Regions from separate parts of the Pantoea sp. SGAir0418 genome, predicted to be linked through region 1. Evidence: predicted binding sites of a transcription regulator. Region 1 holds the regulator's gene; each other region holds the start of a gene.

Region 1 (4,584 bases):
ATGAAGTGCAGCAGCTGAGCGGCATTAAAATGAGCAAGGCCCACCGCCTGCGCTATCAAAAAGCACGTGAAACCGCGATGACGAAACTGATGGGCCAGCTGGGTAAACCGTATCAGTGGGGAGGCACCTCACCGCACACCGGTTTCGACTGCAGTGGTTTAGTGTGGTACGCCTACAAAGATCTGGTGAAGTTTAAATTTCCCCGTACCGCTAATGAGATGTATCACCTGCGCGACGCCGCGCCGATCAAGCGCGAGATGCTGGAGAAAGGCGATCTGGTGTTCTTCCGCATCAACAACCGCGGCACCGCCGACCATGTCGGGGTTTATCTGGGCAATGGTAAATTCATTCAGTCTCCGCGCACCGGTAAGGACATTCAGATTAGCGCGCTGGGCGAGGATTACTGGCAGAAGCATTACGTTGGCGCGCGCCGTATGATGACGCCGAAAACCGTGCGCTAACCTCAGCGTTGCGCAACAAAAAAGCCGGTGGCTGTTCAGCAGCACCGGCTTTTTTATTAATGCAGAATGGCGGTAAAGCTAAAGGCAATAATCATCAGCAGAGCAGCGGCGGTGGTGGTCAATGCCAGTTTTAAATCGGTACTCATCACAACTCCTTAGTCACACAGTTTGCATGGTTAAATAATTTTCGCACAGTGATGGGCAAAAATCTCGTGTTATCCGCCCCGGCTTGCTAGAATCGCCGCCTTTCGTTGCGCAACAGATTTAGCGCATGCTGCATTGACAGCCTGCTGAAGGATGTTTCCCTGCCCGATTAAGCAGATTAGCCCTGATATTCAGGGCGCAAAACCATTAGCAGACGCAAACGTTTAACAATATACTTATCAGTAAGTTGCGATAAGCCCAGGAGTACCATTTTCATGGCAACCATTAAAGATGTGGCGAAACGCGCCGGGGTCTCAACCACCACGGTTTCGCATGTCATCAACAAAACGCGTTTTGTCGCGGAAGAGACGCGTAACGCCGTATGGGAAGCGATTAAAGCGCTGCACTACTCACCGAGCGCGGTGGCCCGCAGCCTGAAGGTGAATCACACCAAGACGCTGGGCCTGCTGGCGACCTCCAGCGAAGCGCCCTACTTCGCCGAAATTATTGAAGCCGTGGAGAATCACTGCTTTGAGCGTGGTTACACGCTGATTCTCGGCAACGCGCATAACGATCTGCAAAAACAGCGCGCTTATCTTTCGATGATGGCGCAAAAGCGCGTCGATGGCCTGCTGGTCATGTGCTCCGAATATCCCGACGATCTGCTGCAGATGCTGGAAGAGAACCGCAATATCCCGATGGTGGTCATGGACTGGGGCGAATCGCGCGGGGACTTTACCGATACCGTGCAGGACAATGCGTTCCACGGCGGTTACCTCGCCGGGCGTTACCTGATTGAGCGCGGCCATCGCGACATCGGTGCCATCCCCGGCCAGATGGAGCGCAACACCGGTGGTGGCCGTCATGCGGGTTTTCTGCAGGCGATGCAGGAAGCGGGCATCAGCGTCCGTCCCGAGTGGATTGTGCAGGGTGACTTCGAACCGGAGTCAGGTTATCAGGCAATGCAGCAGATCCTGAACCAGAAACAGCGCCCGACGGCGGTGTTCTGCGGCGGCGATATCATGGCGATGGGCGCGATTTGCGCGGCCGACGAGATGGGACTGCGCGTGCCGCAGGATATTTCGGTAATTGGCTATGACAATGTGCGCAACGCGCGCTACTTCACCCCGGCGCTGACAACCGTGCACCAGCCGAAAGCGCAGCTGGGGGAAAAGGCACTGGAGATGCTGCTGGACCGCATCACCAGCAAACGCGAAGAGCCGCAGACCATTGAAGTGCAGCCCACGCTGATTGAGCGCCGCTCCGTGGCCGATGGCCCGTTCCGCGATTACCGCCGTTAAGCCGCCTTCTCGCTGAGCCACTCGTGGTTCAGCGTCTCCGCATCGCCCAGATATTCCAGTAACCACGCCAGCGCCGGTGACGCGCGCTGCTCAGACCAACTGACGCAACACGGGCTGTCCGGAAACGGCTGCGGCAACGCCAGCTCCACCAGCGCGCCGCTGTCCAGCAGCGGGCGCGCCAGGTGGCCCGGCACCATGCCCACGCACAATCCGGCCTGCAGGCAATCCAGCCCGGTTTCCCACTCCGGCACCACCAGCCGCCGCTGGTTATCCAGCGTCCACGTCATGCGGCGCGGCAGCGCGCGCGACGTATCTTCCAGCACCAGCGACGGCCAGGCGCGCAGGGTTTCGTCATCCAGCTGCGGACTGTGGGCCAGCGCATGCTGCGGACTCACCACGCAGCGCCAGTTGAGCGCGCCCATATCCTGAAAGGCGAAGCGGCCGCCGACCGGAATGGCCTGGGTGGCGCCAATCGCCACATCGACACGACCATCAGCCAGCGCGTCCCACACGCCGTTAAATACTTCGTAGCTGATGATCAGCTCCATATCGGGGAAATGGCGGTAAAAATCCTTTACCAGCTGGCGGGTACGCTGCGGTTTGACGATGCAATCTACCGCGATGCTGAGCTGACCGCGCCAGCCGTTAGCCAGCTGCTGACATTGACGGCGCGTGGCCAGCATTTTTTTGATAACAGAACGCCCTTCACGCACAAAATGCTCGCCTGCTGCCGTCAGCACCACTTCGCGATGCTGCCGCTCAAACAGCGGTACCGCCAGCCAGCCTTCCAGCTGGCGCACGGTATAGCTGATGGCAGAGGGCACGCGGTGCAGCTCCTGCGCCGCCGCGCTAAAACTGCCGGTGCGCGCAACCGCGTCCACCACTTCAAGCGCATATTCTGACCACATAATTTTCCCTTCAAAAATTTTAACAGCACCCTGCAAATATTAGCGTTTCACAAAGCCCGCTGCCCCCTTTTACACTCCCCGCCGTTCAACCTGCCGAATGAGAAAAACCATGCTGTCATCCAAAGGATTTCTGCCTTACCTTGCCGTGCTGAGCATGCTCGGCTTTCTGGCCACCGATATGTATTTACCCGCCTTCGGCGCCATGCAGCGCGACTTTGCTTCCGCACCGGGCACCATCAGCGCCAGCCTGAGCCTGTTTCTGGGCGGCTTTGCCTGTGCGCAGGTGCTGTGGGGCGTGCTGTCGGACCGCTTCGGCCGTAAACCCATTCTGCTGGCGGGCCTGAGCCTGTTTGCGCTGAGCTGTCTTGCCATGCTGTGGGTGACTAACGTCTGGCTGATGCTGGCGCTGCGCTTTGTGCAGGCGGTAGGCGTGTGCGCCGCGGCGGTGAGCTGGCAGGCGCTGGTGGTTGATCGCTATCCGCAGGCCAAAGCCAACAAAGTGTTTGCCACGATTATGCCGCTGGTGGCGCTGTCACCGGCGCTGGCGCCGCTGCTGGGGGCCTGGCTGATGGCCCATTTTCACTGGCGCGCCATTTTCCTCGCGCTCACGCTGGTGACGCTGGTGTTGCTGTTCGGCACGCTGAAACTGGCCAGCTCGCCGCGTGCGCGCCACAACAGCGCGCCGCAGCCGGGCTGGCTGACGCTGCTGGCGACGCGTATTTACAGCGGTAACGTACTGATTTATGCCGCCTGCTCCGCCAGTTTCTTCGCCTGGCTGACCGGCTCGCCGTTTATCCTCGCCGCCGCGGGTCTGAGCCCGGCGGACATTGGCCTGAGCTATATTCCGCAGACCATCGCCTTCCTGCTGGGCGGGTTTGGCTGTCGCGCACTGCTGAACCGTTTTCAGGGTGCGCAGCTGCTGCCGTGGTTGCTGATGATTTACAGTCTGAGCATTCTGGGTCTGTTTGCGGTGGCGCTGATCACCACGCCGCCGCTGGTGGCTCTGCTGCTGCCGTTCTGCGGCATGGCGCTGGCCAATGGCGCGATTTACCCGATTGTGGTGTCCAGCGCCCTCGCCCCGTTCCCGCAGGCCACCGGCAAAGCGGCCGGCCTGCAGAATCTGCTGCAGCTGGGCTTATGCTTCCTCGCCAGCCTTATTGTATCCGCCGGTCTGCAGCAGGCGCTGTTACATACCACGCTGGTCATGGTCGCCACGGTGATCCTCGCCTGGGCCGGTTTCCTGTGGCAGCGCAGCGCCAACGCACAAAGTGATATTGCTCACGCTTCCCGTCCCTGCGAAGATAATTGCTAAGGCAACGATTATCGTTAGCAAACTAACGATAAGCCATTGAATACTGACCTGCGTGAGCATATACTCAGTGGGTCAGCATTTCTGCAACAAATCAATAACATAATGATCGTATTTTTTAGCGACACTGTCGCTGGGATGGCGTCTGCACGATATTCACCTCCGGAGTTGTGGCAGACATTTCTATTCAGATTCATACCTCTGTAGTACGTCGGCTATCTGGCGCACGGATTTTCCGTGAGTTCTCTCACAGGCCTGAGGAATTTGACTATTCTTTTTCTCAGGTTCAAATCGGAAAGGTGATGGAGAAGCTATGAGTTCATCGTGTATAGAAGAAGTGAGCCTTGAAGAAAACCAATGGTTTCGTATCGCCCATGAATTACTGGAGCGGGCGGACATTCACATCAACGGCACACGCCCCTGGGATATTCAGGTCAGACATGCGGATTTTTTCAAACGGG
Region 2 (4,584 bases), 1.1 Mb from region 1:
GCTGCCGGCAAAGCGCGCCACCATGCCACAGCCGAGCAGCAGGCCAATTTTTTCCGCATCCAGCCCGTTGCCTTTCAGCCACACGCTCCAGAACGGCAGATAGATGCCATAGCAGAAAAAGTAGGTGAAGTAGCTCAGTCCCAGCCACCTGGCCGATCCGATGGTCATGTTTCCTCCTGTTGACGCTCCGCCGTGCGCGGAATGGCCGTTACTTTCTCAAAGCCGCCTGCGAAAGGGAATAAAAAAAGGATGGCTTGCGCCATCCTTCTTCACACTGCGGGTTTAGCGCTTATCAGGCATAAACCGGCAGACGGGCACAGATATCCAGCACTTTCTGTTTGGTGCGCTCGATAGTGGCTTCGTCGTTAATGTTGTCGAGAACGTCAGCGATCCAGCCCGCCAGCTCGCGCACTTCCGCTTCTTTGAAGCCGCGACGGGTCACCGCTGGCGTACCGATACGCACACCGGAGGTCACAAACGGGCTCTTCGGATCGTTAGGTACGCTGTTTTTGTTCACGGTGATGTTAGCGCGGCCCAGAGCGGCATCCGCCTCTTTACCGGTCAGACCTTTGCTCACCAGATCGATCAGGAACAGGTGGTTGTAAGTACCGCCTGAGACGATGTTGTAACCGCGCTCCAGCAGCACTTCCACCATCGCTTTGGCATTCTTCGCGACCTGCTGCTGATAAGCCTTGAACTCCGGCTCCATGGCTTCTTTGAACGCGACGGCTTTACCGGCGATAACGTGCATCAGCGGGCCGCCCTGACCACCCGGGAACACCGCGGAGTTTAGTTTCTTGTACAGCTCTTCGTCGCCGTTTTTCGCCAGGATCAGGCCACCGCGTGGGCCGGCCAGCGTTTTGTGCGTGGTCGAGGTCACGATGTGCGCGTGCGGTACCGGGTTCGGGTACACATCAGCAGCGATCAGACCGGCAACGTGGGCCATATCAACAAACAGCCAGGCGCCGATGCTGTCGGCGATTTCACGCATTTTGGCCCAGTCGCATACGCCAGAGTAAGCAGAGAAGCCGCCCACGATCATTTTTGGCTTGTGGGTCTGCGCCAGTTCGGCCAGCTCTTCGTAATTGATTTTGCCGGTTTCATCGATGCCGTAAGGGATAACGTTGTACAGCTTACCGGACAGGTTGACCGGCGAACCGTGGGTCAGGTGACCACCGTGTGCCAGGTTCATGCCCAGAATGGTGTCGCCCGGCTGCAGCAGCGCGGTGTACACCGCGAAGTTAGCCTGGGAGCCGGAGTGCGGCTGCACGTTAGCGTAATCCGCGCCGAACAGCGCTTTGGCGCGATCGATCGCCAGCTGCTCAACGATATCCACATATTCACATCCGCCGTAGTAGCGTTTGCCCGGATAGCCTTCGGCATATTTGTTGGTGAGCTGTGAACCTTGCGCCTGCATAACGCGTGGGCTGGTGTAGTTTTCCGAAGCAATCAGTTCAATGTGCTCTTCCTGACGCACCTTCTCCTGCTCCATAGCCTGCCACAACTCGGCATCATAATCGGCAATGTTCATATCACGCTTTAACATCCGCATCTCCTGACTCAGCAACTTTTTAACGGCAGTTTAAGCCCCGGCTGGGGGCGAAGGCCAACAGTGTAAACGGTTTTGCCAGGGGACGGTAGCGCCAATCCCCTCTTTTTACGCAAACGATTGGCAAGGCGCTGGCACGGGATTTTTACGCTTTTTAGCCGGCTAACCAAAGCGGATAATTGTTCATCCACATCGGGAAAATTTTTCAGCTTTGCGCGCCCGCTTCCGGTTTACCGGTCGCTGCCCAAAACTCACGAGGGATTTACAGCCTGCGGCAACAGGCATAACATGCATTTTAAATACATGTTTAAAATTACCCCTGAGGAGTTCCCGATGCTCGACGCGCAAACCATCGCCACCGTGAAATCTACCCTGCCCGCGATTGCTCAACTCGGCCCGCAGCTGACCGGCCACTTTTATCAGCGGATGCTGACGCAGCATCCGGAACTGAAAGATGTGTTTAACATGAACAACCAGCGCAGCGGCAATCAGCGTGAAGCGCTGTTTAACGCGATCTGCGCGTACGGCAGCAATCTGGAAAACCTCGCGGTGCTGCTGCCGGCAGTGGAGAAAATTGCGCAGAAGCATGCCAGCCTGAATATTCAGCCGGCGCAGTACGCGATTGTCGGGGAAAATCTGCTGGCGACGATTAAAGAGCTGCTTAATCCAGGCGATGAGGTACTGGCGGCGTGGGGCAAAGCCTATGGTGTGCTGGCTGAAGTGTTTATCCAGCGAGAAGCAGCGATTTACCGTGCGTCGGAAGAAAAGGTCGGCGGCTGGCGCGGCGCGCGCGATTTTCGTATCCGTGCGATTACAGCGCAGAGCTCGGTGATCAAAAGCATTGAGCTGGTGCCGAATGGTGGAGAGCCGGTGGCGGACTTCCTGCCCGGCCAGTATCTGACCCTCAGTCTGCGCCCGGCGGACAGCGACTACATTCAGCACCGCCAGTATTCTCTAACGCATCTGCCGGATGGCAAAGCCTATCGCATTGCGGTGAAACACGAAGCGCAGGGCAGCGTCTCCGGCTGGCTGCATCAGCATGCGAAGGTCGGCGATATCGTGCAGTGCGCCGCGCCGGCCGGGGATTTCTTCCTGCAGGCAGCAGCGCAGACGCCGGTGACGCTGATCTCAGCCGGCGTCGGGCAAACGCCGCTGTTAGCCATGCTTGCCAGCCTGGCGGAGCAGCAGCATCCGGCCGCAGTATGCTGGCTGCACGCCGCCGAAAACGGCGCGCAGCACGCGTTTGCTGATGAGGTCGCGGCGCTGGGCGCGCAACTGCCGCGCTTTAGCCGCCACGTCTGGTATCGCCAGCCGCAAGCTGACGACGCGGGACGTTACGACGCGCAGGGTCTGATGGATTTAGCCACCGTCTCAACCGCACTGACCCAGCCCGAGGGTCAGTTCTGGATTTGCGGCCCGCTGGCGTTCATGCAGTTTGTTGCGCGCCAGCTGACCGACGCCGGCATCAGCGCCGACCGCATTCACTACGAAGTGTTCGGTCCGCACAAAGTGCTGTAAATGAAAAAGCCTGCACGCGGCAGGCTTTGTGTCTGGTGAGGAGCGAAGGGCTCAGATGGCCTCTTCGTCTTCCTCGCCGGTACGAATACGCACGACGCGCGCCACGTCAAAGACAAAAATTTTGCCGTCGCCGATTTTACCGGTCTGCGCGGTTTTCATGATGGTTTCTACGCAGGTATCGACGATATCATCGCCCACCACCATCTCGATTTTCACTTTTGGCAGAAAATCGACCATGTATTCGGCACCGCGATACAGCTCGGTGTGGCCTTTCTGACGTCCGAAGCCTTTCACTTCGCTGACCGTCATCCCGGTGATGCCCACTTCTGCTAAGGCTTCACGCACATCATCGAGTTTGAATGGTTTGATAATTGCATCGATCTTTTTCATCACAGATCCTTTTTTCGCTCCCTCCATGATGGACGGGTAACTATGAGTATAAGTGTTCCTGACGCTGCCGCAGCAAGCTACTCTTTAAATTCGCTGGCGTCCAGTTCGTGGCGCGACAGCAGCTTATAAAACTCGGTACGGTTGCGTCCAGCCAGACGCGCCGCATGCGTCACATTACCTTTGGTCATCTGCAGCAGTTTGCGCAGATAGTTAAGCTCAAACTGGTTGCGTGCTTCGACAAAGGTCGGTAGCGCCGTGTTCTCGCCAGCCAGCGCCTGCTCTACCAGCGCGTCACCAATTACCGGCGACGTAGTAAGCGCCACGCACTGCTCAATCACGTTAACCAGCTGGCGCACATTTCCCGGCCAGCTGGCACTCACCAGCCGTTTCATCGCATCGACCGAGAAGCTGCGCACAAACGGTTTGTGGCGATCGGCCGACTGGCGCAGCAGATGGTTGGCCAGCAGCGGGATGTCTTCGGCGCGTTCGTGCAGTGCCGGGATCCTGAGATTCACCACGTTGAGACGATAGTAGAGATCTTCGCGGAAGCTTTTCTTCTCCATCGCCTTCGGCAGATCGCGGTGCGTGGCAGAGATGATGCGCACGTTGATGTCGAGATCGCGGTTGCTGCCCAGCGGACGCACTTTGCGCTCCTGCAGCACGCGGAGAAGTTTTACCTGCAGCGCCTGCGGCATGTCGCCAATCTCATCGAGAAACAGCGTGCCGCCTTCCGCCGCCTGAAACAGCCCTTCACGCGCACTTACGGCACCGGTGAAGGCGCCTTTGGCGTGGCCAAACAACTCAGACTCCAGCAGCTGTTCCGGCAGCGCGCCGCAGTTGATGGCAATGAAAGGTTTGCCGGCGCGCGGACTGGCAGCATGAATCGCCTGCGCCAGCACCTCTTTGCCGGTGCCGCTCTGACCGTTAATTAATATACTGACGTCAGATTGCGCCACCATGTGCGCCTGCTCCAGCAGCCGCAGCATCAGCGGATTACGCGTGACGATCGCTTCGCGCCAGCCGTCATCGCTGACCGGCGCGCGCTGCGCCAGTGCTTCGTCAATCGCTTTGTATAGCGCATCGCGGTCGACCGGTTTGGTCAGAAAGCTGAACACGCCCTGCTGCGT
Region 3 (4,584 bases), 660 kb from region 1:
GGTGGCGCTACGCGGACGCTGTACTGCCGCGATGAGGGCTGATAGCGCGACGCCGGCACCGCCATCTCCAGCGCCTCATGCGGGCGCTCGAGATTGTAGACCGTCCGCCAGTGGTCGAAGGCGCGCTGCAGCTCACCGCTGTCCGCGAACCACTTCCCCTGCAGCACTTCCGCCTTCAGGCTGCGGTGAAAGCGCTCCAGCTTCCCCTGCGTCTGCGGATGATACGGCCGCGAGTGCCCCACCCGGATGCCGTGGCGCATCAGCCACAGCTCCACTGCCGTCCAGGTGCCGGTGGTGTCGCCCCACGGCGAGCCGTTGTCCATCGTCATCCGGTCCGGCAGGCCGTAGCGCTCAAAGACGCTGACCAGCTGCTCCTGTACCGTCTCACGCCGTTCGTCAGCGCAGTGCACCAGGCACAGCGAGAACCGGGAGTGGTCGTCCAGCAGGGTAAGCGGGTGGCAGCGGCCGCCGCCAAAGGGAAAGTGGCCCTTAAAATCCATCTGCCAGAGCCGGTTCGGGGCCGCATGCTCAAACCGGCCGGTGGCCGGGACGCCCGGCGCTGCGCCCGGCAGCAGGCCGTGGCGGGCCATCAGGTTGTGGACGGTGCTGAAGGCCGGCATGCCGTGCCCGCGGTCTTCGAGCCAGCGCTTAATCTTGCGGGCCCCCCAGTGCTGATGAAGCTCGTGCGCCATACGCAGAAGGTCAGTGATGTCGTCAGATGAGCGGCTGGGTGAGTGACGGGGCGCGCGGGAGCGGTCCTGAAGGCCGGACGGTCCTTCCTCCTCCCAGCGGCGAAGCCACTTGTAGCCGGTGGCGGGAGATATGCCGTAGCGGCGGCACAGCTCGCGGATGTTCGCCCCGTCTTGCGAGGCGAACAGAACAAACTCAGTACGTAATGACATGGTATCTCTCGCATCCCAGGGCATAAGCGACTCCATAAACGGGTTCTTATGCCTTAGTTGTAAGTGTCTACCATGTCCCCGAACAAGTGTTCACGATGTCCCCGGACTGTACACTCCCACGGGAGAGGGAGCCGATCGAGCCTGTAACTTTAGGATGTTAAGGTGAGCGTCAAACTTAAAAATCGCACCGTATAATCCCCTCTCCCTGTGGGAGAGGGCAAGGGTGAGGGGAACACCGCGGAACTACAGCTTCGCCACGGCCCACGCGATGCCGCTCGCATAGGCATCAGGCAGCAGCGGTACCAGCGCATTGAGTGCGGCGATGAGGCGTGCCGGATCGCTGTCGGTCAGATTCAGGTGCCCGACCTTGCGTCCGGCGCGGACTTCTTTGTCGTACCAGTGCAGATGCACCAGCGGCTGCTGCAGCCAGTCGGTATTGAGGTCGGTGCCAATCAGGTTGACCATCACCGACGGCGCAAACACCACCGGCTGCGGCAGCGGCAGACCGAGCACCGCACGCAGGTGCAGTTCAAACTGGCTGATTGAGGCGCCATTCTGCGTCCAGTGGCCGCTGTTGTGCACGCGCGGTGCCAGCTCATTGATCAGCAAGCCCTGCGGTGTGACGAAACACTCCATCGCCATCACGCCCACGTACTTCAGCTCATGCATGATCGCGCTCAGCATCGCTTCTGCCTGCTGCTGTTGCGCGGCATCAGCCTGCGGGAAGGCAACGCTGGTACGCAGAATGCCGTCCTGATGCAGGTTGTGCGTCAGCGGATAAAAAACCGTGCGGCCATCGTGCCCGCGCGCGCCCACCAGCGAGACTTCACCGCTGAAGTTAATACCCTGCTCAACGATGCACTCGCCGTAGCACTCATCCGGCAGCGTTGCGGTTTCGTCGGCGCGCAGGCGCCACTGGCCGCGGCCGTCGTAGCCGCCGGTGCGGCGCTTGACGATCGCCAGCTCGCCCAGCGTGCTAAATACCGCCGACCACTCGCTTTTATCAGCCAGTAACTGCCACGGCGCGGTTGCCAGGTTGAGCTGGTCGAGCAGCTGCTTTTGCGTCAGGCGATCGGCGAGGCGCGGAAAAATATCGCGGTTGACGAACGCCGGATGGTTAGCCAGCTCGCGCGTCAGCGCGGTTTCCGGCCAGCGCTCGATTTCTGCGGTGATTACGCTTTGCGCGATCGGCAGTGCCGACGGCTCCGCGTCCAGCCCGACCGGATACACGGCGATGCCCAGCGGCTCGCCGGCCTGGCGCAGCATGCGGCCCAGCTGACCGTTGCCGAGTACGCAAACTGGCTTCATGCGTCCTCCCGCGGATCCGGATTATTCAGCACCTCATCGGTCTGGCTCTGACGCCAGGCGGCCAGGCGTGCAGCCAGATCGCGATCGTGAATCGCCAGGATCTGCGCCGCCAGCAGTGCGGCGTTGGCGGCACCGGCTTTACCGATGGCCAGCGTACCGACTGGAATCCCGCGCGGCATTTGTACGATGGAGTAGAGGCTGTCCACGCCGCTCAGCGCTGCGCTCTGTACCGGTACGCCCAGCACCGGCAGCAGGGTTTTCGCCGCCAGCATGCCTGGCAGGTGCGCCGCACCGCCGGCACCGGCGATGATCACCTGAAAACCGTTGTCGGCTGCGCGCTCTGCAAAGCTGAACAGCTTATCTGGCGTACGGTGCGCAGAGACCACTTCAACGTGGAACGGGACATCCAGGCTGTTAAGGATTTCCTCGGCGAACTGCATGGTAGCCCAGTCACTTTTGGAACCCATGACGATGGCGATACGGGCCGGGGCGGCGTTGGATGACATGCGGTCAACTCCTGTGAATAATCAAACGAACCTGGCCGGGCGGGCAGGTAAAGAAGGGCACAGAGAATAGCACGAGACAGCGGCAAGGAAAACGGTTGCGTGGGCGGAAAACCGGCATTTCCGCCGCAAACAATCAGAAAGGAAATTCGATCAACTGCACGCCCTGTGCGTCCAGCTGAATCATCGATCCGCGCTCATGCCACGCGCCCAGCACCGCGCGTTGCGCTGGCGTGCCGGCGAGCTCGAACTGATGAATCGCCGGGCGATGGGTGTGGCCGTGAACCAGGATCGACACCTGCTGGCGCGTCATCGCCGCGGCTACTGCCTGCGGGTTGACGTCCATGATGCTCAGTGACTTGTGCTGGTTGGCCTGCTTGCTGTCGGCCCGCATCCGCGCAGCAATGCGCATGCGCAGACGCAACGGCAGCGCGAGAAACAGCCGCTGCAGCCAGCGCTGATGGACTTTGGCGCGAAAACGCTGATAACCGTGATCGTCCGTACACAGCGTGTCGCCATGCATCATCAGCACGCGCTGACCATAGCGCTCCAGCACCTGCTCTTCGGGCAGCAGCGTCATGCCGCTGGCGCGGGCGAACTGTTGACCTAACAGGAAGTCGCGATTGCCGTGAATGAAGAATTTTGGCACCGGCAGGGCACGCAGGGCGTCGGCGATCTGCTGATGCAGCGGATTAGGATCGTCATCGCCAATCCAGGCTTCAAACAGATCGCCAAGGATGTAAAGCGCATCACACTGCTGCGCTTCCCCCTGCAAAAAATGCAGAAAACCGGCAGTGATTGCCGGTTCTTCCTGACACAGATGTAAATCTGCGATAAACAGCGTGCGCGACATTACTCGCTGACGGTCACTTTCTGGATGATCACGTCATCAACCGGCACGTCCTGGTGCATGCCGCTGCGGCCGGTTTTCACTGCTTTGATTTTTTCGACCACGTCCATGCCTTCAACCACTTCAGCAAACACGCAGTAACCCCAGCCCTGCAGGCTTTCGTCACGGAAGTTCAGGAAGTCGTTATCGGCAACGTTGATGAAGAACTGTGCGGTAGCCGAGTGAGGTGCCTGGGTACGCGCCATCGCCAGCGTGCCTTTGGTGTTTTTCAGGCCGTTATTGGCTTCGTTGCGGATGTCTGCTTTGGTGGCTTTCTGCTTCATGCCCGGCTCGAAACCGCCGCCCTGAATCATGAAACCGTTGATCACGCGGTGAAAAATGGTGTTGTCGTAGAAACCTTCACGGCAGTAGTCCAGGAAGTTCTGTACGGTAGCCGGCGCTTTGTCATCGAAGGTTTTGATTACGATATCGCCATGGTTCGTCTGGAAAGTGACCATTATATTCGTCCTGTGGAGGTTGTCGTCAGTATCAACTGCCGCACCGGCAAGGCGGCGGGGCATTTTTGTAGACGCCTCTTATATCACAATTTCCAATAACGCGTCAGTAAGGCAACGGCAGTTGCGAAGCGAGCGATGCACAAGTCGGAAAAATACGGCACAATAACCGGCTACATCAAGAAGGCGTATCCCGCACACGTAAACAACGGAATCGTTCAATGCTAAAGATCTATAACACCCTGAGTCGCCAGAAAGAGGAATTTAAACCCATTCATGCCGGTGAAATCGGTATGTACGTGTGTGGAATCACGGTTTACGACCTCTGTCATATCGGCCATGGGCGTACCTTTGTGGCATTCGACGTGGTCGCGCGTTACCTGCGTTACGTGGGCTATAAGCTGAAATACGTGCGTAATATCACTGACATCGATGACAAGATCATTAAACGTGCCAACGAAAACGGGGAAAGCATCGAAACGCTGACCAACCGGATGATCGCCGAAATGCACAAAGATTTTGCCGCG

What was found. The regulator PurR, encoded in region 1, represses purine synthesis genes. The targets are predictions, from matches to a motif close to CANGCAAACGTTTGCNTG.
Region 2: the regulator PurR is predicted to act here: its motif matches at 1,659-1,676, upstream of glyA (serine hydroxymethyltransferase).
Region 3: the regulator PurR is predicted to act here: its motif matches at 2,801-2,818, upstream of purE (5-(carboxyamino)imidazole ribonucleotide mutase).

Annotation. Positions count from the first base shown of each region.
Region 1 covers NZ_CP027911.1:2,251,275-2,255,858, forward strand. The annotation lists gene C1N84_RS10345 (C40 family peptidase) at 1-461, shown strand, start outside; gene C1N84_RS10350 (cytochrome bd-I oxidase subunit CydH) at 518-607, opposite strand; gene purR (HTH-type transcriptional repressor PurR) at 881-1,906, shown strand; gene punR (DNA-binding transcriptional activator PunR) at 1,903-2,814, opposite strand; gene punC (purine nucleoside transporter PunC) at 2,924-4,126, shown strand; gene cfa (cyclopropane fatty acyl phospholipid synthase) at 4,437-4,584, shown strand, end outside.
Region 2 covers NZ_CP027911.1:1,126,720-1,131,303, reverse strand. The annotation lists gene C1N84_RS05080 (3-phenylpropionate MFS transporter) at 1-168, opposite strand, end outside; gene glyA (serine hydroxymethyltransferase) at 293-1,546, opposite strand; gene hmpA (NO-inducible flavohemoprotein) at 1,883-3,067, shown strand; gene glnB (nitrogen regulatory protein P-II) at 3,119-3,457, opposite strand; gene glrR (two-component system response regulator GlrR) at 3,535-4,584, opposite strand, start outside.
Region 3 covers NZ_CP027911.1:2,913,169-2,917,752, reverse strand. The annotation lists gene C1N84_RS13690 (IS481 family transposase) at 1-938, opposite strand, end outside; gene purK (5-(carboxyamino)imidazole ribonucleotide synthase) at 1,146-2,210, opposite strand; gene purE (5-(carboxyamino)imidazole ribonucleotide mutase) at 2,207-2,716, opposite strand; gene C1N84_RS13675 (UDP-2,3-diacylglucosamine diphosphatase) at 2,850-3,566, opposite strand; gene ppiB (peptidylprolyl isomerase B) at 3,566-4,060, opposite strand; gene cysS (cysteine--tRNA ligase) at 4,279-4,584, shown strand, end outside.